Linked DNA regions of Arthrobacter crystallopoietes. The protein of the gene in region 1 interacts with the protein of each later gene in a pairwise test. Links are inferred from orthologs where the notes say so. Each region holds a gene or a part of one and is shown on either strand. Other genes may lie near its edges.

Region 1 (3,325 bases):
CGACGACATCCGGGTGCGCCCAATCCGGCCAGGGTTCGTGGATGGCGTCCCGTGCAGACAGTTCGCGGACGTGCATGAGCTGTTCGGGGTCCGGACCGGAGCCGAGCAGGGGGATCAGAGAATCATGCAGTGCCACCCGAATATTGTGTCACCTGCCGGAAGCAGACGGCGCCGCAGCCTACCCCGGGGCAGCAGCAGACAACAGGAACGAACCCGGGGCTCGCCTGCCAGCGGTGCGGCTAAGCGGCGTCCGAGGGCTTGAGGATCAGGACGTCGCACACCGTGTCCCAGCCCAGGTGCTGGTACAGCATGCGGCCGTCGTGCGAGGCAATCAGCAGGCCTGTTTCTACAAGGTGCTCGAACGCTGAAGCTGCCAGGGCGCGCATGATGTGCGTTGCGAGGCCGCGGCGGCGGAAGTTGTTATGGGTTTCGATGTGGTCGAAGACTGCGACACCATCCACCACAGCCATCACGCCGTGGGCCGCTTCCTCCTCGCCGTACATGACGCGGGCGCGGTGCACGTTGCCGTCCCGGTCGATGACGGTCTTGAAATCGGTGTCCCGGTACCAGGGATCCTCGGCGTCCTGTTCGGACATGTCGGTGACCATCATGGACTGGTCGCTGTGATGGACCCTCAGCCCGTGCTGCGGCGCCAGCATATGGTAGCGCTGCGGATCACGGGTCAGCACGGTGAGCATGCGCTTGGGCGATTCCAGTGTGTTCCTGGCGAGATCCGCGAACTCCTCGTCACCGGGCTCATAGGCAAAGAACTCCCAGTCGCCGGTCTTATCGGCGAGCACGATGGCCGGATGCCCGGCTTCGCGAGCCGGGGAATAGCCGCGGCAGGCTGACCATCCGGCAACCCACGCCGGGAGCAAGTTATCAGGTACGTCTGCTGTGAAATCGAGGGCCATAGGTAGACAGTACCGAACCAACAGCGTGGGCGGCATCCGAAGTAGATGACAACAAGGTCACAATAACCGGTTTGCCATCTGCGCTTACCCTTAAATACGTGGCTGTAAACCGAATTGTGCTTTATTACGCGTTCACCCCCTTGCCGGATCCCGAAGCGGTACGGCTATGGCAACGCGCCCTCTGCGAAAAACTGGGTCTGCGGGGCAGGATCCTGATCTCCGCGGACGGCATCAACGGCACCGTCGGCGGGGAAATCAGTGCAGTCAAGCAGTATGTGAAGGCCACCCGCGAGTATCCGGCGTTCAAGAAGATGGACATCAAGTGGTCGGAAGGCGGTGCCGAGGACTTCCCACGGCTGAGCGTAAAGGTCCGTGACGAAATCGTGTCCTTCGGCGCACCGGGAGAACTCAAGGTCGACGAGAACGGTGTGATCGGCGGCGGGACGCATCTGAGGCCGGAAGAACTGCACGAACTGGTGGAGGCCAAGAAGCAGGCTGGCGAGGATGTGGTCTTCTTTGACGGCCGCAACGCGTTCGAGGCGCAGATCGGCAAGTTCAAGGACGCCATAGTCCCGGATGTCGCCACCACCCACGATTTCATCAAAGAGCTCGAATCCGGTAAGTACGACGACCTCAAGGACAAGCCCGTGGTGACGTACTGTACCGGCGGAATCCGGTGCGAAGTGCTGTCCTCGCTCATGGTCAACCGCGGTTTCCAGGAGGTTTACCAGATGAAGGGCGGCATTGTCCGCTACGGCGAGACGTTCGGGGACGCCGGGCTGTGGGAAGGCTCGCTCTACGTCTTCGACAAGCGCATGCATATGGAATTCACGCCCGATGCGAAGACCATCGGTGAATGCGTCCGCTGCCAGGGCGCGACGAACAAGTTCGAGAACTGCTCGAATCCGAGCTGCCGCAACCTCACCCTGTATTGCACCGAGTGCGCGTCGAACCCCGAGACTCTCCGCTGCCCGGACGGCTGCGCAGCCTAAGAGGGGGCAACCGGTTCCAGTGCCGGGTTCAACCTCCCGCGCGTCCAGACCGGCTTGCGCGCCGGCTGCTAGGCCTCCACGGGTAGCTCGCGGGCGGAACCGGTGGATTCCATTGGCCCGGCCTCGGGCCACAGCCCGGCGGAGGCGTCCTGCGGCTCGGCGACTTCTTCTTCTGTCTTGAAGATCCGCAGGCCGCGCGCCTGGTAATTGGCCAGCGCCGACGGTCCGTCCAGCGAGCAGGTGTGGACCCAGACCCTGCTTACGGGCGCAAAGCGCTCCCAGCGCGTGTCCAGTTGCCATGCCTGCTGGATCCCTTCCGTCAGCAGCGCGCCGCCGAACCCTGCACCGATGAACTCCGGAAAGAGCCCGAAGTACACGATTTCCACTTCGGTGCCTGCCGCGCCCGGACGCCCCATCAGTTCCACGTAGCCTGCCGGCGAGCCGTCCACCCACAGCACCCAGGTCTCGGAGCCCGGAGTGCGCAATACTTCATCCCACTGGGCGCGCGTCAGCGCCAGGCGATCCGACCAGTTCCACCCGCTGCCGACAGACCGGTAGAGGAACTTGCTGAATTCGGGGCTGATGCTGCGGACCTGTTCGATCCGGGTACCGGACGGCAGCGGGCGCGATCCCGGAACCAGCTGCTCGGGCGCGGTCTGCTCCAGATGGGTGGTGGTAACAAGCATGCGCCCATTTAACCATTCCTGCCCCGCGCCTAGACTTTGAGGCGTGACTGAGTTCAATAGCGGCAACATTCCCCACGCCCCGCAAAGTACGGATCTGCAGCTGATGGCTGCACTGGCTAAGGACCTGACGGCGCTGGATTACACGGTGGACGGCGTCCAGCAACTGCTGGGCGCCGAGGCCTACGAGGCCTTGGACCGGGACCAGTTGATTCCGGCCCAGCTGGCAACCGATCGCGAACTTGCCGCTGCCCGGCCCAAGCCGTTGGCCGCCGTCGTACGTTTGTGGCTGCTGGGCGGGACACTGGAACGGGACCAGCTGGCATCGGCTTTTCCCGCCGTCACGCCCGAAGGGCTGCTGGCGCTGGGGCTGATCAACAACGACGGCGGACGCTTCCGTCCCGCCGTTGACCTCCGGCCGTATGCGTTCGACGAAACGCAGTTGTGGGTGGCCAGCGACCTGGGTGCCCACCAGGCGCCCGGGGTGCTGCGGCGGGACCACGTGCTGGGGATCGGGCAGGCCTCGCTGACGCTGGCACAGCTGACTGTCCGCGCGCCGGTGGAACGTGCGCTGGATCTGGGGACCGGCTGCGGCATCCAGCTCTTCCACCTGCTGGGCCATGCGCGGCATGTGACGGCCACGGATATCTCGGAACGCGCGCTCGCTTTCACCCGCTTCAACCTGCTGCTCAACGCGGGGCCGCTGGATCTGGATCCGCAGAACCTGGCCGCGCGG
Region 2 (3,291 bases), 190 kb from region 1 along the record:
CGTAGTAGTTGCCGGCGGCCAGGAGTCCATGACCAATGGACCGCATGTGCTCCCCGGTTCCCGGCAGGGCTGGACCTACGGCAACATCAACGTCGTCGACTCGGTGGCCCATGACGGACTGACCGACGCTTTCGACCACGAGTCCATGGGCGCCTCAACGGAACGCCGGAATACAGAGCTTGCCATCGACCGCACCGCCCAGGACGAGGTTGCCGCGGCATCGCACCAGCGCGCCGCCGCTGCCGCCGAATCCGGAGTGTTCGATGCGGAGATCGTCCCGGTCACGGTCCCCCAGCGCAAGGGCGATGACCTGGTGCTGACCAAGGACGAAGGTATCCGTCCGCAGACCACTGTAGAGTCGCTGGCACCGCTGAGGCCGGCCTTCGACAAGGATGGCACCATCACGGCGGGCAACTCGTCACCGCTTTCCGATGGCGCAGCCGCCGTAGTGCTGGCGACCCGCGGTTATGCCGAAGACAACGGACTCGAGTGGCTCGCCGTCGTCGGCAAACCGGGCCAGGTGGCCGGACCGGACACCTCCCTGCATTCGCAGCCATCCAACGCAATTGCCCAGGCCCTGAAGCGCGCCGGTTGGAGCACCTCGGATTTGGACTTCATCGAAATCAATGAGGCCTTCGGTTCCGTTGCCGTGCAGTCGCTGAAGGATCTGGACTACCCGCTGGAGAAGTGCAACCTCCACGGCGGGGCCATCGCACTGGGGCACCCGATCGGTGCTTCCGGTGCACGGCTGGCGCTGCATGCGGCCCATGAGCTCAAGCGCCGCAAGCAGGGCAAGGCCGCCGTTTCATTGTGCGGCGGCGGAGGCCAGGGCGAAGCGCTCCTGCTGTACCGCGACGAGGAGTAGCCAGTGGCTGACACTGCTGTCGGCAAGGACAGGTTCCTTGCCGACGCGGGCGACCGCGGGCTGGACGTGGAGCTGATTGCACGTCCGGCGGCTCGGAACCTGGCGGAGGCGGCGCAGCTGCTCGGGATCGCACCTGCGGACATCGTCAAGTCCCTCGTGGTTAAGCACAAGGACGGCACGTTCCTGTTCGCGCTGATTCCCGGCGACCGGCAGATCTCCTGGCCGAAACTACGTGCCTTGCTCGGGGTGAACAAGCTGTCCATGCCTGCTGCCGACGTCGCTTTCGAGGCCACCGGCTATCAGCGCGGCACCATCACGCCGCTGGGCAGCACCACGGCCTGGCCCGTCTATGCCGATGCCGCGATCACCGGCCGCCGCATCTCCATGGGCGCCGGGGAGCACGGCTACTCGGCCTTTGTGGATTCGGATGCCCTGATCAAGGCATTGGACGCTACCGTCGCGGACATCAGCGAACCGGAATAACGCCTCGGCCTCGGCCAGTGCAGACAAAAGAGCCCCGCACCTGAGTGCGGGGCTCTTTTGGGTGTTGCGAAAAGCTTACTTGACCGTGACGGTGGCGCCGGCAGCTTCGAGAGCTTCCTTGGCCTTGTCGGCAGCTTCCTTGGTTGCACCTTCGAGAACAGCCTTCGGAGCGCTGTCGACAACGTCCTTGGCTTCCTTCAGACCCAGCGAGGTCAGGGCGCGAACTTCCTTGATCACTGCGATCTTCTTGTCGCCAGCAGCTTCGAGGATAACGTCGAATTCGGTCTGCTCTTCAGCAGCCTCAGCGGCGCCACCGGCAGCGGGGCCGGCAACGGCAACGGCAGCAGCCGTGACGTCGAAGGTCTCTTCGAAGAGCTTCACGAAGTCGGAGAGCTCGATGATGGACAGTTCCTTGAAAGCTTCAATGAGCTCTTCGTTGGTGAGCTTCGCCATGGTTGGCGTCCTTCCTATAGGTGGTGTTCAGCGCATTGGCCGCGCACCAAGAGTTGTGGATTGGGAAGAGAGTCTTACTTCTCTTCGGCAGCAGCCTCGGCCGGAGCCTCGGTTGCCTCGGCAGCGGGAGCTTCTTCAGCAGCAGGTGCTTCTGCTGCCGGAGCTTCGGCAGCAGCAGTGTCTGCCGCACCGCCGTTCTCCTCCTGCTTGACGCGCAGTGCCTCGACAGTGCGGGCCAGGGCAGCCATCGGGGCCTTGAGGACGCCGGCAACGCGTGCCAGCTGGAACTCACGGGACTCGAGTGCGGCCAGCGCTGCAACACCGGGTGCGTCCAGGGCTTTGCCCTCGAAGAAACCGGTCTTGATGACGAGCTGCGGGTTGGACTTTGCGAAATCCGTCAGGGACTTTGCGGCTGCAACAGCGTCACCCTTGATGAAGGCGATAGCAGTGGGTCCGGAGAGCTGGTCATCGAATGCATCGATGCCGGCTTCCTTGGCTGCAATGCCAGTCAGGGTGTTCTTGACGACGGAGAACTTGGTCTCCTGGCCGAGAGAAACACGCAGCTCCTTGAGCTGTGCAACGGTAAGCCCGCGGTATTCGGTTAGGACTGCAGCGTTGGATTCCTTGAAATCAGTGGTGATCTCTTCAACTGCTGCCACCTTGTTTGGCGTTGCCATAACCCTCCTTCCGGGGAATAGTGCCGGTGGTTCGGGTCGCACGCATAAAAAACGCCCCGGGCAGATGCACGGGGCTTGGCCTACACACACCCGGCAGCACCGGATATGGAGGATTGCTTCGTTCACCTGCGCAGGCCGTCCCAGGCATGGGACTTTCGGTTGAATTCTTAGGGGAAATCAACGACCGACGGTCTTTGGTAGTTCAAGGTTACGCGATGGGATGGCCATGGCCAAATCGGGCATAGCCTGGCGACCAGTCAGGCGCTGGCACCCAGCCTTTTCTGCCATGCCGCCTCATACCCGGCGGGGACAAAACCCAAGGCATCGTTGATGGCGAGCATGTGCTCATTCTCGGCCGCATTCCAGGTCAGCAACCGCTGCCCTTCCGGCCAGATCCTGCCGACCCGCAGCAGGTTATGCGCCTTCATAAGCATGCCCAGACTGTGGCCGCGGTGGGCACGCAGGACCAAAGTGTCCTCCTGGTAAATGACGTCGGGCTTCTCCGGGTAGTAATCCAAAAAAGTATGCCCGGCAAGTTCTCCGCTCGCCAGCTGCAGGGCAGCGATGACGAGGGAATGGCCACCTTTACGCCGGAGTTCCTCTTCGCCTTGGCGTACCCTCGCGCGGTCCCAAGCTTCCTCCTGATAATCGATCTCACCCAACGGCACGTCCGTGCTCATTCTCTGCCGCAGCAACGCATACTGGTCCACGAATTCCTCCGGGCAAACGTCTTCCCAGACCACCAGCCGGTACTCCGCCGCCTTCGCAGCCGCCTGCGACTCCAGCGACTCGATCCTGGCGTCGTCCGCCGGC

The links. Proteins that work in one complex are often made in the same cells at the same time.
Region 2: the proteins of trhO (region 1) and rplL interact in binary tests that used the Escherichia coli proteins (3 or more experiments, as listed by UniProt). The link is inferred for Arthrobacter crystallopoietes from one-to-one orthologs.

What each region holds. Positions count from the first base shown.
Region 1 is NZ_CP018863.1:543,965-547,289, reverse strand. The notes cover bases 67-2,959. They hold trhO (oxygen-dependent tRNA uridine(34) hydroxylase TrhO), read left to right. Parts: upstream 67-1,012; coding sequence 1,013-1,906; downstream 1,907-2,959. Other genes in these bases: AC20117_RS02605 (DUF7059 domain-containing protein), read left to right, coding at 2,696-2,959; AC20117_RS02610 (GNAT family N-acetyltransferase), read right to left, coding at 1,975-2,592; AC20117_RS02620 (GNAT family N-acetyltransferase), read right to left, coding at 240-914; AC20117_RS02625 (DNA 3'-5' helicase SftH), read right to left, coding at 67-136. Also shown: more of AC20117_RS02625, read right to left, coding at 1-66; more of AC20117_RS02605, read left to right, coding at 2,960-3,325. UniProt on the Escherichia coli protein: Catalyzes oxygen-dependent 5-hydroxyuridine (ho5U) modification at position 34 in tRNAs, the first step in 5-carboxymethoxyuridine (cmo5U) biosynthesis.
Region 2 is NZ_CP018863.1:358,809-362,099, forward strand. What follows is about bases 113-2,971. They hold rplL (50S ribosomal protein L7/L12), read right to left. Parts: upstream 1,802-2,971; coding sequence 1,424-1,801; downstream 113-1,423. Other genes in these bases: AC20117_RS01675 (acetyl-CoA C-acetyltransferase), read left to right, coding at 113-865; AC20117_RS01680 (aminoacyl-tRNA deacylase), read left to right, coding at 869-1,348; rplJ (50S ribosomal protein L10), read right to left, coding at 1,876-2,478; AC20117_RS01695 (GNAT family N-acetyltransferase), read right to left, coding at 2,736-2,971. Outside these bases: more of AC20117_RS01675, read left to right, coding at 1-112; more of AC20117_RS01695, read right to left, coding at 2,972-3,291. UniProt on the Escherichia coli protein: The binding site for several of the GTPase factors involved in protein synthesis (IF-2, EF-Tu, EF-G and RF3). Is thus essential for accurate translation.